DNA from 2 places in the Halopseudomonas sp. 4NH20-0008 genome. Region 1 is predicted to be linked to the other one. Evidence: predicted binding sites of a transcription regulator. Region 1 holds the regulator's gene; the other holds the start of a gene.
The links. The regulator FliA, encoded in region 1, starts transcription of late flagellar genes. The targets are predictions, from matches to a motif close to CTAAAGTTTNNNNNNNNNNNGCCGNTAA.

Region 1 (11,537 bases):
TCATCCCCCATGCGAATGCTGCCCTGCTGAAAACTGGAGGCTTCGACCCTAAGCGCTTGCAGCCGTTGCTGATGCTGCTCATCCAGGGCACGCAGTTGTGCCGCCAGTCTGATCTGGGAACGGCGCAGCAGTCCCAGAACAAATACCAGCACAGCTAGCAATACACCTCCACCCAGGCCCGCCAGGAGTATCAACAGGCCGTCGTCAGCCGCCATGCTGATCAGAAACCCTGCAGTTCAGCCCACTCATCTTCGGTCATCATCTTTTCCAGATCGACCAGAATGAGCAGTTCATTGTTCTTGTTGCATACACCCTGAATGAACTTGGCGGACTCATCTGTACCGACGTTAGGTGCCGTTTCAATCTCGGACTGGCGCAGATAAACCACTTCAGCAACGCTATCGACCAGAATCCCGACCACCTGCTTATCCGCCTCGATAATCACGATCCGGGTGTTGTCAGTTATCGGTGCTGGTGTCAGGCCAAAGCGCTGACGCGTGTCGATCACGGTGACCACGTTACCGCGCAAGTTGATAATGCCCAGTACATAGGACGGCGCGCCGGGAACAGGTGCAATCTCGGTATGCCGCAGCACTTCCTGCACCTGCATGACGTTGATGCCGTAGGTTTCATTGTCCAGGCGGAAGGTAACCCATTGCAGAATCGGATCTTCAGCGCCCTGTGCGGAGTTATTTTTCATTCTTTTGCTTCCCGATTTAGGTTATTGCCACTCCGGCTATCTGGCGTGCCGGCACGCTGACTCATTAATTGATCCAAAGCTATGCTAATGCTCTGCCACTGGCTTTGCCAGCCTTGCTTGCTGCCTCACCTGCGGCAATCAGTTGTGCCAGAGAGGATACGTCAACCAGGGCACACATGTGCTCTATAACCGTGCCGGCCAGCCAGGGTCTTTTGCCCTGATGTGAGCGCCACTTAATCTGCTCTGAGGTCAACTTGACTGACTGGCTGACACCGTGAACGGCCAGACCCCAGTCATAGCCCTCGACTGAAATGACAAAACGCAGGTCATTGCGCAACGCATCCGTATAGCGTTCGGGCATGACCCAGCGCGCGGTATCAAGCACCTTGAGATTGCCGACGGGGGTCGGCATCAAACCAAGAAACCAGTCCGGCTGCCCAAATAATGGCGTGATCTCGTCGTCCAGCGGATAGATCGAACCCAGCAGGATCAGCGGCACCGCCAAAGTCAAGCCACCCACATCAAACAGCAGCGCCTCAAACGGCTGATCGCGCCAACTGGGCTGCTCAACCAGATGTTCTGCCTCGAACCCCGGCGTTTCGATCGTCTGGGTTTCGACCACCGGCGCCTCAAACTCAAGACGGCCAAGTGTCCTAGCCTCCAGCATTCGTTCCTCGACCGATCTTCGCGCGCGCGCAGACGGGTGGCTGGGCGTTACCGCCTCAGACTCCTTGATCACCACCTTGGCAGCAGGATCCACCACCGGCATGCTCACAGGCTGATCCTGCACCACCGACTCGGTAGCATCCTGCAGCAGCGCATCCAGATAGCTCTGAATGGTCTGTTGCGGTACAAACTGCTGAAGGGGCAAGGCTTTGCTCATGACAAACCGCTATTCCAGGGAAACGTTGACAGTACTAGATAGTATCGGCCAAATCCGGCCTGACATTAGAACTAAATACATCATGCTACCTGCTCCCGACGGGGTAATGACTGCGCCAACAGGTAACGCAACAAAGCCCGATACGCCAGCACACCGCGGGCAGTGGCATCCAGGCGCGATGGCACCAGACCGGCCATACTGGCATCCCTCAATTTGGTATCAATCGGGACATAGGCTTGCCACAGATGGTCAGCATAGTCACGGCGCAGAACCTTGAGCGTACTGATCGAGGCCTGGGTCCGACGATCAAACAGGGTTGGCACTATGGTATAGGGCAAGGCCTGCTTGCGGGAGCGATTGACCATGTCCAGTGTATGAACCATGCGTTCAAGACCCTTGAGCGCGAGAAATTCGGTTTGTACCGGGATGATCAGCTGTTCGCAAGCCGCCAGCGCGTTGATCATCGAGACCCCAAGCAAGGGCGGACTGTCGATCAGGACAAAATTGAAATCATCCCACAACTGCGCCAGGGCTCGGGACAGGACCAGTCCAAAGCCACCCTGCGCTGCTGACTGGCGTTCAAGTGTGGCCAGTGAGGTACTGGAGGGCAACAGGCTGACACTTTCATGGGAAGTCGGCAGCAATAGCGCCCTGGCCATGCCCTCTGGCACCTGTCCATTGTGCTGGAATAGATTGAAAACGCTATTGGTCAGGCTGTCCGGGTCATGCCCGAAATAACTGGTCATGGAGCCATGGGGATCCAGATCGACCACCAGTACACGCTGCCCCTGGTCTGCCAGCAGACCAGCAAGCGCGACGGCGGTCGTGGTTTTACCCACACCCCCTTTTTGGTTGGCCACAGCCCAGACTTTCATGCCTTTCCTCCTGGGGTTGGTATGTCTGATTACAAAGACATAGACCCCATCATCGACAACAGATTGACGCCAGCAGCGACGTCAGACAAGTAAAGCACTTACTGTGCAGGAGCCGTGCCAGTCCCGCTACGTGCCTCACGCATCTGATCAACATTCGAGGCATCAGGCGTGTAAGCCTCATGCCGGGAATCGGTATAGCGCGATACCAGCAACACAACCCGTCGATTGGCACGGCGACCGGCCGCCGTCGTATTGTCTGATATCGGGCGAAACTCACCATAACCTACTGCAGCCAGACGGCCCGGATCGACCCCGCCGGTATTCAGCATACGAACTACGCTGGCAGCCCGGGCGGCGGATAACTCCCAGTTGGTTGGATAGGCACGCGAGCTGATTGGCACATTGTCGGTGAAACCTTCGACATGAATCGGGTTGTCATAGGGCGCCAATATATTGGCGATCCGATCAACAAGATCGAAAGCCGCATTCAGCGGCAAGGCGTCACCACTCGGAAATAGCAGGCTGGAGTTCAATTCGATTTCGATCCACAGCTCGTTGCCACGCAGTTCAATATCACCCGCCTGGATCAGGTCGCCAAAGGCCGCCTGCATGGCCGAGGTGATATCCGCCAGCGCATCGCCACCCTCACCGGTCGCATCACCGCCGGAGGTTCCCGGAGCATCGCTGCGATTGATCCCGCGAGGAATTTGATCGCCTATCTGTATCGGCTCTATGGACCTTTGGGGCGTATTGAAAGCGCCAACCAGGGTATCCGACAGCACTTTGTATTTGCCCTCATTGACGGAGGAGATCGAATACATGACCACAAAGAAGGCAAACAGCAGCGTAATGAAATCCGCATAGGACACCAGCCAGCGCTCATGGTTTTCATGCTCTTCATGGCGACGGCGGCGCATCGTCAATCCCTGCCCTTGAAGGCCAGCGCCTTGCCTGTTTGTAAAGGCTCCGAATTCGCCTTACATCCTGAATCGTGCATCTCTTTGCCCCTCCCAAGATGGGCTGGCTGTCCTGCATGCGGCAAGTATCCAACTGGGTACCCGCCCTTGCTAATCAAGGAAACCCTCAAGCTTCAATTCGATCGAGCGGGGGTTTTCACCTTCGGCAATCGACAGTAAGCCCTCCAGCAGCATTTCGCGGTAACGTGATTGCTGCCATACCACGGCCTTGAGCTTATTGGCAACGGGTAACAGGAACAGGTTGGCCAGTGCTACGCCATAGATGGTAGCGACGAAAGCCACAGCAATACCAGTGCCCAGCATGGAGGGATCAGCCAGATTGCCCATGACGTGAATCAGGCCCATTACCGCGCCGATAATGCCAATGGTCGGTGAATAGCCGCCCATACTTTCATAAACCTTGGTGGCCATCAGGTCATGGCTCTCACGGGTCATGAGATCCACTTCAAGAATACTGCGCAAGGCCTCCGGCTCGCTGCCATCGACCAGCAGTTGCAAGCCCTTGCGGGCAAACTGATCGGACTCCAACTCGGCGATTTGCTCAAGCCCGAGCAGGCCTTCCTTGCGCGCGATGGTACTCCACCCTATCACTTGGCTGATGCCCTGCTGCAGGCGGTTCTTCGGCGGAAAGAAAATCCAGCTGGCTATCGCCAGGGCACGCTTGAATACTTTCAGCGGGGTCTGAATAAAGGCCGCTCCCAGCGTGCCACCAAACACAATCAGCGCGGCAGGACCGTTGATCAGGGCCGCCGCATGCCCACCCTCAAGATAATTGCCGCCAAGAATCGCCACGAAGGCGAGAATGACGCCAATGATACTGAGGATATCCATCAGCTCAGCTCCGCCAGATAACGGCCAATGTCGTCCAGACTGTAAACGCCGTCGGCCAGATTGGCCTTCACCACCGCCATTGGCATGCCATAGATGACACAGCTTGCCTCATCCTGGGCCCAGACATCGCTGCCGGACTGTTTCAGAATGCGCGCCCCTTCTCGACCATCGGCACCCATACCGGTCAGCACCACCGCCAGCACCTTGTCGCGAAAGGCCTTGGCAGCTGAACCGAAGGTGACATCAACGCAAGGCTTGAAATTCAGACGCTCATCACCGGGCAGAATTCTCACCACGCCTCGCCCGTCAACCATCATCTGCTTACCGCCTGGAGCCAGCAAGGCAACGCCCGGGCGCAGCGCATCACCGTCAACAGCCTCTCTTACGGTAATCCGGCACAGTTTGTCCAGACGCTCAGCGAAGGCTTTGGTGAAAGCCGCAGGCATGTGCTGAATCAACAACAACGGCGAAGGGAAATTGGCCGGTAACTGGGTCAGTACCCGTTGCAAAGCCACCGGACCACCCGTGGAAGTACCAATCGCGACCAACTGGTAATGCTTGCGACGCGGCGCAGGGCTGGTCGACCGGTTGGCAATCGGCGCCACAGCGGGCTTGACGGCGGGCTCACCCGGACGGAGTTGAGGCCTCACTGCCGGGGACGGGCTGCTTGGGGCGTTTTGTGGGGCAGCAGCCAGACCGAGGGAGCGACGGTTGGTGCGCGCCAGCGCATGCACGCGCTCACACAGCAATTGCCTGACCTTGTCGGGATTACGCGAAATATCCTCGAAGTTCTTTGGCAGATAGTCAGCGGCACCCGCATCCAGCGCATCCAGACTGACGCGAGCGCCTTCATAGGTCAGAGAAGAGAACATCAGTACTGCCGTGGGGCATCGCTGCATGATTTCGCGCACGGCTGAAATACCGTCAAGCACCGGCATTTCATAATCCATGGTCACCACATCAGGACGCAAAGCCAGCGTCTGGTCTACCGCTTCACGGCCATTGGAAGCGGTACCAACCACCTGGATCTGCGGATCGCCTGCAAGGATCTCCGTCACCCGGCGACGAAAGAAACCCGAGTCATCCACCACCAGCACCTTGACCGCCATACACTCTCCTGAAACCTGTCAGCCCGGCAGCAGCGTGCTGCCGAACCTGAATCCTGTTATCCCACTATAGCTGGCCAACCCAGCTGGCGATCAAGTCCGTTAGCGCTTTACCCACTGCCCGCCCGTTCGGAGCTAACCGCGTCGCGCGTAGCGCTTGAGCAGACTGGGGATATCAAGAATCAGTGCAATGCGGCCATCGCCGGTAATGGTTGCACCGGACATCCCGGGTGTACCCTGCAACATGCGGCCCAGAGGCTTGATCACTACCTCCTCTTGCCCGACCAGTTGATCCACCACAAAACCGACACGCTGGGTGCCGACTGAAACAATCACGACACTGGCTGCCGAGCGATCACTGTTATCCGCCACACCGGGCATCAACCAGCGCTTGAGGAAGAACAGCGGCAGGGCCTTGTCGCGGACAATGATGACCTCCTGACCATCCACCACATTGGTGCGCGACAGATCCAGACTGTAAATCTCGTTAACGCTGACCAGTGGCAAGGCAAAGGCCTGGTCTGCCAACATGACCATCAATGTCGGCATGATTGCCAGCGTCAGGGGTACCTTGATGGCAATGCGGCTGCCTTCACCCTTGACCGAATGGATACCTATTGTGCCGTTCAGCTGGGAAATCTTGGTCTTGACCACGTCCATACCAACACCGCGACCGGATACATCGGAAATTTCGGTCTTGGTTGAAAAACCCGGAGCCAGAATCAGGTCGAAACATTCACTTTCGGTCAAACGATCAGCGGCATCCTTGTCCATCATGCCCTTCTCGACTGCCTTGGCACGCAGTACCTCTGCATCCATGCCACGACCATCATCGGTGATAGTCAGCAGAATGTGATCGCCTTCCTGCGCGGCTGCAAGAATAACCTTGCCGGTTCGCGACTTGCCTGCTGCCTCACGCTCATCAGGCATCTCGATACCGTGATCGACCGAGTTGCGTACAAGGTGGACAAGGGGATCGGCCAGGGCTTCAACCAGATTCTTGTCCAAGTCGGTTTCTTCGCCGATCAGTTCGAGATTGATTTCCTTTCTGAGGTTGCGGGCCAGGTCCCGGACGACACGTGGAAAGCGTCCGAAGACCTTCTTGATTGGCTGCATGCGGGTCTTCATTACCGAGGACTGCAGATCCGCAGTCACCACGTCCAGATTGCCAACGGCCTTGTTCAGCTCTTCATCTCCGCTGCTCAGACCAAGGCGTACCAGACGATTGCGCACCAGCACCAGCTCGCCCACCATGTTCATGATCTCGTCCAACCGAGCGGTATCCACACGTACGGTGGTTTCGGGCGCGGCGGCCTCGAGTCCGCCAGGCGCAGTGGCCGGGTCAGGAACGGCAAGGGCTTTTTGGCTGGGTTCAGGAGCGGCTTTGGGCTTGGCTTTTTCAGGCGCTTTGGGCTTGGCGTCAGCCACTGCGGGCTTAGTACCAGAGGTTACAGCAGCAGGGCTGCTGTCCTTGCCTGGAGCCTTTCCTGAACCATGCAGCTGGTCCAGCAGGGCTTCAAACTCATCATCGGTTATATGCGCATCATCGCTATTGATCGCCGGATCTGATGGCGCAGAGGGTGCCTCATCGGCTTTCAAGCCGGGCGCAGCGCCCTTGCCATGCAGTTGATCCAGCAGGGCCTCGAATTCATCGTCATTAATTTCATCGCTGACGCGCTCGGGAGCAGGTTCAGCAACGACTGACTCGACTGCAGTGGTTCCATGCAACTGGTCCAGCAGCGCCTCAAACTCGTCATCGGTAATCTCGTCATCGCTGCCCGCCGTCGCGGGTGCGGCTGACTCGTTCTCGGATCCATGCAGGGCATCGAGTAACTTCTCGAACTCGTCATCGGTGATATCACCCTCGGCAACGGGCTGGTCTGACGGGTTCGCAACTGCACTTGCGGTTGGTTGGGCGACTGGATCGGCCGGCGCAGGGTCATCGGATGCAGGGTGGGCAAGGCGAGCAAGTGCTTCAAGCAAAGCGGGGTCTGCAGGACGGGGCTCTTCACCCTCGCGCACCTGGCTGAACATTTCATTAACACTGTCGAGGGCCTGAAGGACGACATCCATCAGCTCTGAATCGACTTTGCGCTCACCCTTGCGCAGAATATCGAAAACGTTTTCGGCTATATGGCAGCAACCAACCAGGGCATCCAGCTGCAGGAATCCTGCTCCGCCTTTTACCGTGTGGAAGCCGCGAAAAATAGCGTTGAGCAGATTCATGTCATCGGGACGATTCTCCAGCTCGACCAGCTGTTCAGACAACAGCTCGAGAATCTCGCCGGCTTCTACCAGAAAGTCTTGAAGAATTTCCTCATCCGCATCAAAACTCATGCATCCACTCCCGGGTCGCGCTTGTTGTTAGAAGCCCAGACTGGAGAGAAGATCGTCCACTTCGTCCTGTCCGGATACTACGTCTTCTCTTGTATCGGCATGAATCTGCGGACCTTCACCCCTGGGTGAAGTTTTTTTCGCTTCGACCGGCTCTTCGGCATGAGCAATCCCGGCCATGCGGTCCACATGTCCCGCCATGCGAACCAGGTTCACCAGACTTTCTTCAACATCATGGACCAAGGTAATAACACGTTTGATCACCTGGCCTGTAAGGTCCTGGTAATCCTGCGCCATCAGAATATCGTTGAGTTGTGCGCTGACTTCAGTGCTCGAGGTTTCGGTTTTCTCAAGGAACTCACCGATACGACGGTACAGATCACGGAATTCGCCCGCGGCCATTTCACGGCGCTGCAGGCGCTCCCAGTCAGCACGCAGCACGCTGGCTTCCTGGCCCAGGGCCGAAACGATGGGGGCACTGCTTTCCACCAGATCCATAGTGCGATTGGCGGCCTTGTCGGTCAGCTGCACCACATAATCAAGGCGGTCTGATGCATCAGAAATCTTGGAGGTTTCGTTTTCGTCGCCCAGTGCGTGGGTGGTATCGATCTGAAAATTGACAATGGCGTTGTGCAATGCGCGGGTCAGTTGTCCGACCTCATGGTAGAGACCGCGATCACGTGCCTGGTTGATGGCATGAATGACCAGAATGGCCTCACCATAATGACCTTGCTCCAGATAATCGACCAGTTGCCGCGCGTTGTCTTTCAGGGAATGTTCAAATTCCTGAGCGGTTGCCTGGCCGGGATCCTTACTTAGTGCCATAACCTGTACCCCGGTGTGTTGTCATTTGGCCTGGACGCGCTCAAAAATCTTTTCGATCTTTTCTTTCAACGCCTGGGCGGTAAAAGGTTTGACCACGTAGCCATTGACTCCGGCCTGAGCCGCTTCAATGATCTGATCGCGCTTGGCCTCAGCCGTCACCATGAGAACAGGCAAATGCTTCAGACGTTCGTCGGCACGCACAGCGCGCAACAGGTCAATGCCGCTCATGCCCGGCATGTTCCAGTCAGTAACCAGGAAGTCGAAACTGCCGCTCTGCAACATCGGCAATGCGGTATTGCCGTCATCAGCCTCGGCGGTATTGGTGAAGCCAAGATCCCGCAGCAGGTTCTTGATAATGCGTCTCATCGTCGAGAAATCATCCACGATGAGGATTTTCATGTTCTTGTCCAAGTCGACCTCCGTACACACCAGGAAGAGTGCTGTCACACACCCCGTTAACCTACTGGCCAAACAAGCCTTCAGATCCCGCTGATGCCAGTGTAACCGCAGCGGCAGCGCGGCGCTGCCCCATCTGACATGCAATGCTTATTTTCCAGGCCAACCGGGCATTGTCCGGATGCTGGCAACAAAATCAATCGTTATGCCATCCTGACAGTCTTGAACGCAGCCTGGCGGCACATTGGCTGTGCAACTGGCTGACTCTTGACTCGCTGACGCCCAATACCGCGCCAATCTCCTTGAGATTCAACTCTTCCTCATAGTACAGCGACAGCAGCAGCCTTTCGCGTTCTGGCAAACCTTCTATCGCCTCAACCAAAGCCGCTCTGAAACGCTCGTCCTGCATGCCTTGAAAAGGTTCTTCATCACTGTGAGCATCGGCACGAGCGCCGCTCTCGAGCAGGTCGTCAAAGCTGAACAACTTGCTGCCGGCAGTATCGTTGAGAATCGCATAATAATCTTCAAGGCTCATCTCAAGTTCGGCCGCAATCTCGTGATCTTTAGCATCCCGTCCCAGGCGCGACTCGACCGCTCTGACCGCGTCAGACACCATGCGGGTGTTACGATGAACCGAACGGGGCGCCCAGTCACCCTTGCGCACCTCGTCAAGCATGGCACCACGAATGCGGATGCCGGCATAGGTTTCAAAACTGGCACCCTTGCCATTATCGAATTTTCGCGAAGCTTCCAGCAGGCCAATCATGCCAGCCTGAATCAGATCATCAACTTGCACACTAGCAGGCAGGCGGCCCAGCAGATGGTAGGCAATACGCTTCACCAGGGGGGCAAACTGGGCAACCAGCTGGTCCTGATGTTCAGATGAACATTGTGCGCGTGTATACATGCTTACCCCGGCTGCGGCCTGCGTCATAGGCCCGTTCCTGTCTGCTGGACAAGGCGTTCGACAAAAAACTCCAGATGCCCGCGTGGGTTGGCCGGCAAAGGCCACGCATCGACTTTCTGGGCTATGGCTCGAATAGCCATGGACGCCTTGCTACGCGGGAAGGCTTCATACACAGCCCGCTGTTTTTGTACGGCCTTGCGAACATTCTCGTCGTAGGGCACGGCACCCACATACTGCAGCGCCACATCCAGAAATCGGTCAGTTACCTTGGTCAGTTTAGCAAAGACTGTGCGACCTTCCTGCGGTGTATGCACCATGTTAGCCAAAACCCGGAAACGGGTCATGCCATAATCCCGATTGAGCAGCTTGATCAGCGCATAGGCATCGGTAATCGAGGTGGGCTCATCGCATACCACCACCAGCACTTCCTGGGCAGCACGGACGAAACTGACCACCGAGTCGCCAATGCCTGCGGCCGTATCGACAATCAGCACATCGATATTGTCACCAATATCACTGAATGCCTGAATCAGGCCCGCATGCTGCTGGGGGTTGAGGTTGACCATGGTGGCGGCACCGGAGGCCGCCGGAACAATACGCATCCCGCCCGGGCCAGTGATCATCACATCACGCAGTTCACAGGTGCCTTCGAGCACGTCGGCCAAGGTGGCTTTGGGCTTGATACCCAGCAGCACATCAACATTGGCCAGGCCAAGGTCGGCATCCAGCAACACAACGCGACGCCCCAGCTCGGCCAAGGCCAGACCCAGGTTGACCGAGACGTTGGTCTTGCCGATGCCACCTTTGCCGCCGGTAACTGCGATAACCTGAACCGGATGTTTGCTACCCATCTGCGTTGATTACCTTATTATCGTTTGTGAATCAGCTTGCACGCTGATTATGGAGTATACCGGCAAACACGTCTGCCATGTCCTGATCGGCCGGTGGCTCGTTTCCAGCCAGGGTAACGGCCCGACTGACCAACTGATGACCAACGCCACAGGCGATATCATCAGGGATACGCTGGCCATCTGCCAGATAGGCTACCGGCAAACCCTGCTGCATAGCCAGCCCCAATGCCTCGCCCAGTGTTGCCGCCTCATCCACCTTGGTCAATACGCAAGCGTCAAGACCACAGCGCTTATATGTATGATAGGCGGCTTTCAGAACCTGGTATTGACTTGTGGCAGCCAAAACCAGCAACTTGCTGACCTTTTGGCCCAGCGCAGCCAATTCACTGAGCTGGCTGTGCAGATGCGGGTCCTGAGCTTGCAGGCCTGCAGTATCCACCAACACCAAGCGCTTACCGGAAAATTCGCGCAGCACATCAGCCAGGCTGTTCTGCTCGTCCACCACCCGCACCGGCACATTCAGAATCCGACCCAGGGTACGCAGTTGTTCGTGGGCACCAATTCGGTAGGTATCCATGGTAACCAGGGCCACATGCTGGCTACCGTGCTTGAGCACGTAGCGGGCGGCCAGCTTGCCCAGGGTTGTGGTCTTGCCAGCCCCGGTCGGCCCGACCAGCGCCACGACACCGCCACGCTCGATCAATTCATCACGCATGACCGGCAGGCTGTGGGCCAGGTGGGCCAGCAGCATGCGCCAAGCCTGTTTGGTGTTGGGCTCGTTGTCGACCAGGCGCAGCAGTTGCTGACTCAGCTCAGCCGGAAAACCAAGCTGCGTCAGGCGACGCCAGAGAC
Region 2 (11,537 bases), on a different contig from region 1:
AGGGATTCGGGGGTGCGGGACTTCTGATCGACAATGGCCTGTACGCCTTCAGCAGCAAACAGGGTAACCACCGACTGGTCCGGGCTGAACCCGCGTTCCACGGCCAGGGAATTCCATTCGCTGTCCTCGGCCTCGGCAAAGCAGAATGTAAATTTGCCGGGGGTGCCCATGGTAGCTCGATCTATCTCGCCGGGGCGCCCACCACCTACGTTGCGCACGACCAGCTGCAGGGCGCGGCCGATGCTGGCATTGGCGCGGTTGCCCTGGCCCAGGCAGTTGACGCCGGCGTTCATGCCGATGCGCTTGGCCACCGGCCCATTGACCAGCACCAGAGGGCCAGCAAACATGGTTGTACAGAGAATGCCGTGCATGCCGAACTCGTCGACCAGGGCTGCCTCCACAGCAGCAAGTACCACCGGCATGTATTCGGGCTTGCAGCCGGCCATGACGGCATTGATGGCGACCTTCTCGACGGTGCAGGGCACCAGATCGGGTGGCATCAGGCCCAGTACTTCATCGGCCTTGCGACGGGTACCCAGGAGCATGCGATATACCCGTTCGGGCGTGGGCGGTACCACCGGCAGGCCGTCACTCCAACCACGCTCGTGGCAGGCCTCGATAGGGTCTTCGCTATCGCCGATTTCCACTTCGCGGGATTGAAAGGTCACGGCCCCGAAGCGTATCGCAAGTTTCTCGGCCATGCCCGGGTCCTGAGTCTTGGAACCGCAGCCGGGGCGCGAGGCGGGTAAATCGGGGCCAAGGCGTGACAGGCCGCTGATCTGTTCCCAGTCTTCCCGGAACCAGCCGTAGGTGCGTGACTGCTCCTGGCCCTGTTCACGGCGGATCAGGGTCGGCACAATCTCGCAATCAAGCTGCCAGGACCACTCAAGGGTGTCGTCGGCAATTTGTCTGCCCTTGCCCACATCAAAGTCGGCGGTGTCCTGCACCACAACGGTCAAGGGCAATGGGCCGCGCGCCAGTTGGGCCAGCACAGGTTCGATCAGGGCGCAGGTCGGGCAGGCGCGCTTGAGGATTACAATCAAGCCATCAGGAAGTATTTGCATACTTGATTTGTAGCAGCTTCAGGTCAGGAGGCAAGCATTATCAGTCGGTTTGATAAGGCCTGCCCGTTGTCGCAAATCGAGACACTGTCCTTCTCAGGCGATGGCTGCTTGCCATTGTTGTTGGCGTTGTTGTGCGAGGTGTTGCTCGGGCGCGCTTGTTTGCCCCAACAGGGCCGACAGTCGAACGTCCGCACCGAGCACATGGGTCAACTGCCCCTGACTGTTGAATACCGGCGCGGAGAGAGTAAAGCAAAAGGCGTCAGTCGCCGATGAGCGATACACCGGACTGATCTGCGCGCTGAGTTGGTCACGGGCCGAGCGAAACCAGGCGCGCCCGGACCAGTTACTGCCTCGCACGCTGTTAGCCGAGGCGCTAGCGAGGTCTGGCGCGGGGATATTTTCGCTGACTTGAATACCCTCGGCGTTGACCAGATACAGCAGTTCAAAGCGGCTATCCTGACGAACCCATTGCTGCATCAGCTGTTCTGCTTCACCCAGGCTGCGAACCAGTCCCGGCTCAGAGACCATGCTGATGACCCGATCACGCATCTGCTGGTGGATGCCGAGCTGGAACTGCCCCAGACCTTCGAGCAGTTGATCGCTGGCCTCGCGTACCGCATCACTGTGCTGGCGCACCCGGGTAGCGCTGTCCTTGAGTTCGGTGGCTACATCAGCGACCTGCTGGACGTCCTGACTGACCGAACGCACGGCTGCACCAATCTGTTCGGTGCCGCTGGCCATACCGGCCACGCGCTGATCCAGTTGCAACATGGCGCTGCTGGCCTGGGTCAGACTCATATCCATGCGCTGAATGCCCTCGCGGCCCTGAGCTACAGCCTTATGCATGCTGTCTCCTGCAAGATTGAGGCGGCCCATACCGCTGCGAAAGCCTTCAATGATCTGACTGACCTGTTCGGTGGCCTGGGTAGTATGGCCGGCCAGGCGTCTGACTTCCTCGGCCACCACAGCAAAGCCTCGGCCCTGTTCACCGGCACGGGCGGCTTCAATGGCCGCATTCAGGGCCAGCAGATTGGTCTGTTGGGAGATGTTGGCGATCATGCCGATCACCTGATTGACTTCGTCAATCTGCCGCGCCAGGGTCTGTATTTCCTCGGCCAATTGCTGCTCGGTGGAGCGAATGGTATCCACCTGACTCAGTACCAGTTGGCTGTCGGCTTCGCAGGCGCGCAGCTGTTGACTGACATCGCTGGCCAGTTCGGCAACACAGGCAGCCCCGGGAACCAGTTCGGCCTCTAGACTGGCACTGATTTCTTCCACGGCGCTGGCGATCATTTCCGAGGATTGCGCCAACTGTTCACCTTGCTGCTCGTTACGTCGGGCAATGCTGGCCAGTTGCGGGGCATGGGCAGCAATGCCGACGGCGGCATTCAGGCTGGTGCTGATGCGGTTGTGCAGGCGCCCGGCAAACTGACCGATGCGCCCGATCAAAGTAGGTTGTTGTGCCGTTGTGATGCTCAGATCAAGCTGATTGAAGAGTCGATCAAGCTGGTCATCCTGGGTTGACTTGCTGCGGATAAGGTCGAAGAGGCTCAAGGGCAGCTCCTGAATCAGGTGGTTGGCTCTTTTGCCCTAGCAAGTAAGGTGCCATGGCTACACTGTTCTGTAGCCTGCGGCTTTGTGTTCGTCTGCCATGGAATATGGTCAGTATCGGTGCGCAACCGGCTGACTTGTGCTGGGGCAGGGCGTTTTTATCTGTTCTGAAATGCAAACGGGCGGCTCAAGGCCGCCCGTTTGGGACAATGCAGCAATGTTCTGTCAGACGCCATTCCAGCGCTTGAGGATCAGTGTTGCATTGGTGCCCCCAAAGCCGAAGCTGTTGGACATCATCAGATCTACAGCCTGGTCAAGACGCTCGCGAAGAATCGGCAAGTTGCCGACGTTCTCATCCAGCTCATCGATGTTGGCTGATGCAGCGAGGAACTTATCACGCATCATCAGCAGGCAGTAGATGGCTTCCTGCACGCCTGCGGCGCCCAAGGAATGACCGGATAGACTCTTGGTCGAGCTGATTTTCGGAGCCTTGTCACCAAAGACCTCGCGAATGGCCTTGAGCTCGGCGACATCACCGACCGGAGTGGAGGTGCCATGGGTATTCAGGTATTCAATGGTGCCGTCAACCGTGGCAAGCGCTTGCTGCATGCAACGCACAGCGCCTTCGCCACTGGGGGCGACCATGTCATAGCCATCGGAGGTAGCACCATAACCGACCAGCTCGGCATAAATGGTTGCACCGCGCGCCAGAGCATGTTCGAGCTCTTCAACCACGACCATGCCACCACCACCGGCAATGACGAAACCGTCACGCTTGGCGTCATAGGCGCGCGAGGCCTTTTCCGGGGTGTCGTTGTACTGAGTGGACAAGGCGCCCATAGCGTCGAACAGCATGGACTGTGACCAGTGCTCCTCTTCACCACCACCGGCAAATACGATGTCCTGTTTGCCGAGCTGGATCAGTTCAGCGGCATGGCCGATACAGTGGGCGCTGGTGGCGCAGGCCGAGGAGATCGAGTAATTCACACCTTTGATTTTGAACGGGGTAGCAAGACAAGCAGAAACAGTGCTGCCCATGGTCCGAGGTACGCGGTATGGCCCGATCTTCTTGACACCTTTTTCGCGCAGAATATCAACGGCTTCCATCTGGTTCAGGGTTGAGGCGCCACCGCTGCCAGCGACCAGGCCGGTACGTACGTTGCTGACCTGTTCCTCGGTCAGGCCGGCATTGGCAATGGCCTGCTCCATGGATAGGTAAGCAAAGGCCGCAGCATCGCCCATGAAACGCTTGATCTTGCGGTCGATAGCCGCTTCAAGGTCAATCTCCACGCTGCCAGCAACCTGGCTGCGCAAGCCCATCTCAGCATAATCGGGTTTAAAGCGAATACCGGATTTGCCTGCCTTGAGACTGGCGGCAACGGTTTCCAGGTCCTGGCCCAGGCACGATACGATGCCCATGCCGGTAATCACGACGCGACGCATGGCGATAATCCTCAGAAGCTGTCAGTAGAAGTGAACAAGCCCACACGCAGCCCTTCGGCGGTGTAGATTTCGCGACCATCCACGGCCATGCTGCCATCGGCAATGCCAAGGGTCAGTGAGCGATTGATGGTGCGTTTGATATGGATGGTGTAGGTCACCTTTTTGGCGGTCGGCAGGACCTGGCCAAAGAACTTGACCTCACCGGAGCCGAGGGCGCGACCGCGGCCTTCGTAGCCCAGCCAGCCAAGGTGAAACCCAACCAGTTGCCACATGGCATCAAGCCCCAGGCAGCCGGGCATGACCGGGTCGCCCTCGAAGTGACAGGCAAAAAACCACAGGTCAGGGTTGATATCCAGTTCGGCAACGATTTCGCCCTTGCCGAACTTGCCACCGGTATCGCTGATATGGACGATACGGTCGATCATCAGCATGTTGGGGGCGGGTAATTGTGCGTTTCCGGGTCCGAACATCTCGCCGCGGCTACACTTCAGCAGCTCTTCCCGGGTGTACGCATTCTGATTTGACATAGAGACTCCTGCTCTTCCCCGTTCGGTGGGGCGCTATTGTTTCGGCTTGGCGGGGGGTTGGATTATTTCCGCCAGCGTAAGCTCAGACTGCCGAGCCAATGTGAAAGTCACACTGGCCCGGACATCGGCTGATCAGGCGTCGAGGATACCTGCGATGCGGCTCAAGAACAAAGTTTCTGTGCCAGTAGCAGGCTTGAAACTATGCAAGCATTGCCCTGAATCAATCCAGTTCGCCAAATTCAGCCTGGAATTGATCACGCAACTCGCGCTTGAGAACCTTGCCAATGGCGCTGCGCGGCAGCTCATTGACCAGAACCAGGCGATTCAGGCGTTGGGTCTTGCCTACGCGACCGTTGAACCATTGGCAGATGTCATCGGCAGAGGGAGAGCTACCGGGTTTAAGAACGGCATAGCCCACCGGCGTTTCACCCCAGCTGCGTGATTGCACGCCAATTACGGTCACTTCGAGCAGGTCAGGATGCTTGCGCAACTCCAGTTCCAGGTCACTGGGATAAATATTGAAGCCGCCACTGATGATCATGTCCTTGCGTCTGTCCATCAGGGTGAGGAAACCCTCAGCATCGAAACGGCCGACATCCCCGGTACGAATGAAACGTTTGCCGGTGCTGTCATACCATTCGGCTTCAGCGGTTTTTTCCGGTTTGTTCAGATAGCCGGTCATCATGGCGGGGGAGTGACCAACAACTTCACCGATTTCGCCGTAGGGCAACTCCAGGCCGTCCTCGTCAATCACGCGCATGTCGTGATTTTCCAATGGCTTGCCGACGGTAGCCAGTTTGTCCGGGAACTGGTGCGCGGCCAGCATGCAAGAGCCGCCGCCTTCGGTCATGCCGTAAAACTCGATCAAGCCACCTGGCCAGCGCGCCAGAATGTCAGCCTTGAGTTCGGCATGGAAAGGTGCACTCGTGCTGAACTTCATTTTGAATTTCGACAGGTCGTACTGATCGAAATCGTCGCGGGCCATGATGCGTTGGTACTGCACCGGCACCAGCATGGTATGGGTAACCTTGAGCGCCTGAGCCAGTTGCAGGTACTTGGCTGCATCAAATTTCGCCATCAACACGACCGTGCCACCCAGGCCGATGGTGGGCAGGAAGGACACCAGGGTGGTATTCGAATACAGGGGTGTCGAGATAAGGGTTACACACTCGGGGCCATATCCGAAAACGATACCCCGCTGAATATGCGACCAGCGCATGCCGTGCGATTGCACAATCCCCTTCGGCTCGCCGGTGGTGCCTGAGGAATAGATGATGTTGAACGGCATTTCGGCGCTGATGCTGACTGCACGGGGTTGCTGGTCGCTCAACCATTGGCTGAAACCGGCTTCTGGGCGGCTGTCGTCCATGCTCAGCAGGGATAGGCCGGCCTGGCTTGCCACTGCAGCAAGGGCCTGATAAACCGGTTGATCTACAAATACCCGTTTTGCCCCGGCATCCCTGATCATGACCATCAGGCTGTCGGCGGTGGAGGAGGGTGCCAGAGGGGCCACAACGACCGCAGCTCGCAGTGCCCCTAGATAGAGGATGGCATAGGTAATGCTGTTACTGCCGCAGATGGCAATGCTGTCCCCGGGCTTGAGTCCGTCGCGCTGCAGCGCGGCGGCAACCCGATCAACCTGCTGGTTTAGTTCTGCATAGGTGATCTGAATGCCATCTTGAACCAGTGCAGGGTGCTCGGCACGTTCAATGGCATGCCGCGCGACCAACTCTGGCAGCAGACTGAAAGGTGTATCAAGGGTAATAGGCGTGAAATCGGCGCTCATATCAGGTCTGGACCCTGTGCTGTAGGCGAAAAGGTTATTGAGCGTCTAGTATCCGCTGCGGCGTGCCGCTTGCACAGGTCTGAAATGGGGCATGATCAGTCTTGTCAATAGTTGCCCTGTCCGTTCGCTTCCTGTGCCAGCCACTTGTCCAGTTCCTTTTGCAGCGCTGCGCGGGTCAGGGGTTTGGTCAGAAAACCCTGCATGCCTGCAGACTCGCATTGCTGCCGGTCGCCTTCAAAGGCGCTGGCGGTCAGGGCCACACAGGGTATGGGTTTAACTTGCCCTGCTTCACAGGCGTGCAGGTAATGGCGGAACGTAGTCAAGCCGTCCATATCCGGCAACTGCAGATCCATGAGGATCATTGAGAAGGCCTGCTGCGGATCCTTCAGTTGCTGTAGCGCCCTGTGGCCATTTTCAACAGTAACAACCTGGTGTGACAAGCTGCGCAACATGCCTTCGATGACCATTTGATTGACTGGATTGTCCTCAACCAGCAGCAAAGGCAGTCTGCTCTGGACGGGTTGCATTGCGCTTGGTTGCTCGTTCAGTGCTGGCTTGTCTGCCAGGGGTAATGAAAGCCTCAAAATAAAACAGGATCCCTGGCCTATGGCACTGGTGGCCTCAAGTTGACCACCCATCTTGAGGGCAAAGGTGCGGGCGATCGACAGTCCCAGCCCTGTGCCGCCAAAGCGTCTTGATGTGCTGCTGTCGGCTTGCTGAAATGCGTCAAACATGCTTTCGAGTTGAGCTTGTTCGATGCCAATGCCGGTATCCTCAACACGGCATTCAAGCAGAATGTTACTGTTGCCATCGGGCTGCCAATGGGCATCAACGAGTATCTGGCCCTGTTCGGTGAACTTCAGTGCATTGCCGATCAGGTTGACCAGAATTTGTCTGATCCGGGTCGGATCGCCCAGCACCAGAGGTAAGCCTGGTCTGCCGCTGGAACTGAGCTTCAGGCTCAAGCCCTTTTGACTGGCCGTGTGCTCGAAGACCATGGCGGAATTATGAATCAGTTCGTCCAGTGCGAACGGGATGTGCTCGAGCTCGAGTACACCGCGTTCGATTCTTGAAAAGTCGAGAATATCGTTGATGACGCGCAGGAGGTGATCGGTGGATTCGCCGGCAATCTCTACATACTCACTTTGTTCCTGATTCAGCTCGGTTGTTTCCAGCAACTGCAGCATCCCCAGTACACCGTTCATGGGTGTTCGCAGTTCGTGGCTCATCATGGCCAGAAAATCCGATTTGGCTCGGTTGGCGGCTTCCGCTTCTTCCCGGGCTGATGTGATTTGCATCATAGCTTGGCGCTGTTCTGCATCGGCCCGTTTGAGTGTGCGTGACAGGGCGTTGATATTGTTGATCAGTTGGCCCATTTCATATTGTTGATCTTCAGACAGCTGTGTATCCAGGTTGCCGTCTTGCAAAGACTGAACGGCCACGCTCATACGCTGCAAGGGTGAAGCCAGGGATTTTGCCAGGCGCAAGGCAAGTACCGCGGCGGCTAACATCACCAGAGAGGCGAGCAGAAGTGCGCCGTACAAAATATCTTCCTGACGCGCAGTAAAAGACTCGCTGCTTAGACCAACACGCACCTGGCCCAGATAACGGAAGGTGTCATCGGTTCGCAGTTCCGGCGTATCCAGCAGGTAAAGCTCGTTTTCCAGGGCAATGCGCTGACGCATGATGTCTGCTGAAAAATAACGCAGAGGAGGCTGTGCATCACCTGCAGCAACGTCGGTCAGGCTCAGCAGTTCGTTACCGTCCTTGTCCAGTACTGAAACGCTACGCACGTCCTTGATTTCCAAAGCGCCGCCAAGAAGGCTTTCGAGGGTGCCCAGGTTGCCACTGATTACCCCGTACTCGGCGGTCGGGGCCAGCTGGCTGGCAATCAGCTCGCCGGTATCCTGCAGTTGTCTGTCGACATCTTCCAGGCGCGCACTGACAAAGTAGGCGAAGACAATTAACCCCAACAACAAGGCGGGAGCCAGGGCCATCAGAATAAGACGATTATGGATACTACCGGCTTTCCATAAAGTCATTCAGGTACCTCCTGGCGGGCCAGTTGCGATCTTAGTCTGTTGTCATCCGGCGGTGGCAGGCCAAGAGACCGGGCAACCTGTTGGTTCGATATCACTGAAAACAACGCGGGGTAGTGTAACTGTCCTTGATGGCTGGGCTGCTCAAGCAGCGTCAAGCTGCTCAGTACCATTTGTTCCGGCGTACTGAATGTGGTGCTCAGGCTACCGGCGTTGATGTAGGGCGCACTGGGGCCGATCAGAACCTTATTGCGACTGTAACTGGTGAGCAGGATGCTTTTAAGGCTGTCTGCGTTGTAGGTAAGCGGGTCATCCGGCGCCATCAGCAGGTCGCTGATGTCGAGCAGACGTGCGAGAGCACGGGTCGGATTTTCATCGTTATCCAGGGTGTTACTGGTCAATTGCAAGCCAAGGCGTCTTGCGCTGTCCTCCCACTCAGGCAGTTGATCAGCATGCGCCCGTTTAATCAGCATGCCGACATGCGCAAGTCGGGGCATCAGCAATTTTGCCAGGCGTAATTGGCGCTCTGGGGATGGGTTGGCCAGCAGGATACGAATGGATGCTGGAAAATCTGTACGATTGCTGGCATTCAGGCTACTGCGGCTGACATACGTGGCTATGGTCGGCGTTTCAATCCCTTGTGCTGCACGCCAGGTCAGGGCACTCATGCCCATGGTAATGATTAACCTTGATTGAGGCGGGGCTGTTAACTGGTCAAGCTGGTAAACCTCAATCTGGTCATTGGGCCGGTATATGCTTAATGCTGACACGAACTCCCGGGTCAAGGCGGTCTCGCTGGGTAGTATGACGGCAATATCCTCGGCCCGGACGCAGAGTGTCGAGGCAAGCAGCATGAGCATGATCAGTAACCTGACCGGCCTCATACTGACATCCCCGAATTGGGCTCTGTGCTCACGTGACATTCCTTGTCAAAACTGGCTCTAAGTATGGGGCTGATGCCTGTCATTTTGACTGCGGCGTTCAGAAGTTTAGCTCAGCACTGAAATAGTATTGGTTGCGACTGTCGTAGAGGTTTTCTGGCCAGGTCAGGCCTTCATCATCAAGACGGTGTTGCCAGGCAAGGGCGAGAACCATATTGGCGCCCCCACTCAGGCCAAAGCGCTTAGCAACTCGGCTGTCCAGGCGCTCGAAACGGCGTTCGTTCAGGAGGTCAGCACCATAATAGATCAGGCTGCTTTCTATCCCCATGGGCCACTGCCGAAGCCAGGCAGCGGACCCGCTGTTACGCGCTGTAAGACGCTGGTCGAGGCGATTTGTAGCAACGAAATCGACATAGGCGTAGGTCAAACGTAGACGGTCCTGCTGGCTGGCGTTCCAGTCAATCTGCGTTTCAGCCCCGGTAAAACGGGCAAAACTACTGTTGTCCGGGACAAAGTTAACCACTTGCAGGGGCTGGCTGATCATGTCACTGATTTCGTCGTAGAAACCCTTGATGTCAATGGACAGGCCCCAGTCATGGAAATAGCCGTTATAGCCGATCTCGTGCGAGCGCATACGCTCCTGCTTGAGATTGCCCGGTCCGCGGGCAAGCGCGTAATAGGTGTTTCCGCCCACATCAGGTCCGGTCAGGTTGTCTGCATAATAGGTCCAGTAGGCATTGTTCTCATACATGTCCGGGGAACGCACAGCCTCGGAATAGACGGCTCTGAGGCTATGGGTAGGGCGGATGAAGTAATGTGCTGCGAGCCGCGGAGAAAAGGAGAAACCGCTCAGCCTATCATCTTCAGCCATGGCCCCTGCATGCAGCAGCCAGCGCTCATGGGGGCGATATTCGATATTGCCGAAGGCCTGGACAATGGTGTTTTCAACCTTGCCATTGAAGAAGGTTCGGGACTTAGCCTGGTCATATCGCACATTGGCCCCAAAAACGGTGCGCAGATTGCTATCCAGTTGCACGGTGTTCTGCATTTCAAGTTCGTAACGGGTTTCCCTCAGGTTACGATTAAGATCCCAGCATACCGGTTCCATATCACGGGCTGCAGCATGCTGTGCCACCACCGAGTCAACCAGAGGCAGTAACTCTGGCGGCAATCCGTCGACATTGATCAGATACTCACTCCAAAGATCCCGGTTTGACCAGCGTGCTCCGCGATTACGCAGGATATAATTTATGCGCCTTGGGTAAACGTTGCCTGCCAGGTACAGCTCTCTTAGCTCGGGGGAAAAAACCACCGGGGAGTCGCACACTCGTGAACTGCTCAAGCGCTCCATGTGTTGGGCATATCCACGCACTTCCAATCGGTGCGTTGGCGACAAGTCGTTTTTCCAATTCGCTTGAGCGAAAAAGTCACGTGCAGTTATATCCGAATCATTCAAGCGTTCGGCGATCAGGCGATCATAGGTAAAGGTTGGATCAGTTGGCTCGGCCAGAATGGTGTAGTCATTGGCAAGCTGGTTGCTTCCTTCTTTAGAGCCCAGTTGCCAGCTCAGCGTCTGGTTAGGGCCAAGACTGGTATCCCCCATCAGGTTAAAGGCACTGAGGCGCCTGCCGTCGCGAAAATCCTGACCATCGTCATCGCGATCAAATCCGGTGTCTTCCTTGCTGAAGAGGCTGAGGCGGGCATGGGTATTAGCCCAGCTTAGGCCCTGGCTGGCATACAGGTCGCGTACGCCACGATTGCCCTGGGTAATCTTGACATGGGTACCCTGTTGTAATTCGGGGCGAGTCGAAATGATGTTGATCACGCCCATCAGGGCATTGGCCCCATAGGCGGCGGTATTGGGCCCACGGAATACTTCGATGCGTTCGATATCTTCAATTGCCAGGGGGATGTCGGTCCAGTCAACGGTGGCCAGACCGGGGCGATAGACTGATCGCCCATCGACCAGAACCTGCATGCGTCGTGCTTCAGTGGTGTTGGTACCGTGATAGTTGACGTTGCTCGTATGCCCGAGCAGGTAACCGACCTTCATGCCGGGAACCAGGCGCATGAGCTCGGGTATATCGCGCGCGCCGCTGGCGCGAATCAGTTCCCTGTCTATCACCGTCATGCTGCCGGGCACCTCGGCGGGCGACTGTTTGAGGCGGGTAGCGCTCAATACCGATGGCAGCTCCTGTTCATCAAGCAACAGGGCATCGAGCGCCTGAGCCTTGATAGAACAGAGC

Region 2: the regulator FliA is predicted to act here: its motif matches at 2,730-2,757, upstream of AC27HQ_RS15140 (methyl-accepting chemotaxis protein).

Annotation. Positions count from the first base shown of each region.
Region 1 is NZ_BAAJMD010000012.1:44,701-56,237, forward strand. Features, by position in the region: gene AC27HQ_RS12695 (DUF2802 domain-containing protein) at 1-215, opposite strand, end outside; gene AC27HQ_RS12700 (chemotaxis protein CheW) at 221-700, opposite strand; gene AC27HQ_RS12705 (chemotaxis protein CheW) at 780-1,583, opposite strand; gene AC27HQ_RS12710 (ParA family protein) at 1,664-2,458, opposite strand; gene motD (flagellar motor protein MotD) at 2,557-3,375, opposite strand; gene AC27HQ_RS12720 (flagellar motor protein) at 3,526-4,266, opposite strand; gene AC27HQ_RS12725 (protein-glutamate methylesterase/protein-glutamine glutaminase) at 4,266-5,375, opposite strand; gene AC27HQ_RS12730 (chemotaxis protein CheA) at 5,508-7,709, opposite strand; gene AC27HQ_RS12735 (protein phosphatase CheZ) at 7,737-8,531, opposite strand; gene AC27HQ_RS12740 (chemotaxis response regulator CheY) at 8,553-8,930, opposite strand; gene AC27HQ_RS12745 (RNA polymerase sigma factor FliA) at 9,124-9,861, opposite strand; gene fleN (flagellar synthesis regulator FleN) at 9,858-10,685, opposite strand; gene flhF (flagellar biosynthesis GTPase FlhF) at 10,717-11,537, opposite strand, start outside.
Region 2 is NZ_BAAJMD010000017.1:51,225-62,761, forward strand. Features, by position in the region: gene AC27HQ_RS15135 (hypothetical protein) at 1-1,064, opposite strand, end outside; gene AC27HQ_RS15140 (methyl-accepting chemotaxis protein) at 1,158-2,618, opposite strand; gene fabB (beta-ketoacyl-ACP synthase I) at 2,841-4,058, opposite strand; gene fabA (3-hydroxyacyl-[acyl-carrier-protein] dehydratase FabA) at 4,070-4,585, opposite strand; gene AC27HQ_RS15155 (class I adenylate-forming enzyme family protein) at 4,806-6,371, opposite strand; gene AC27HQ_RS15160 (ATP-binding protein) at 6,476-8,413, opposite strand; gene AC27HQ_RS15165 (hypothetical protein) at 8,410-9,270, opposite strand; gene AC27HQ_RS15170 (TonB-dependent receptor plug domain-containing protein) at 9,392-11,537, opposite strand, start outside.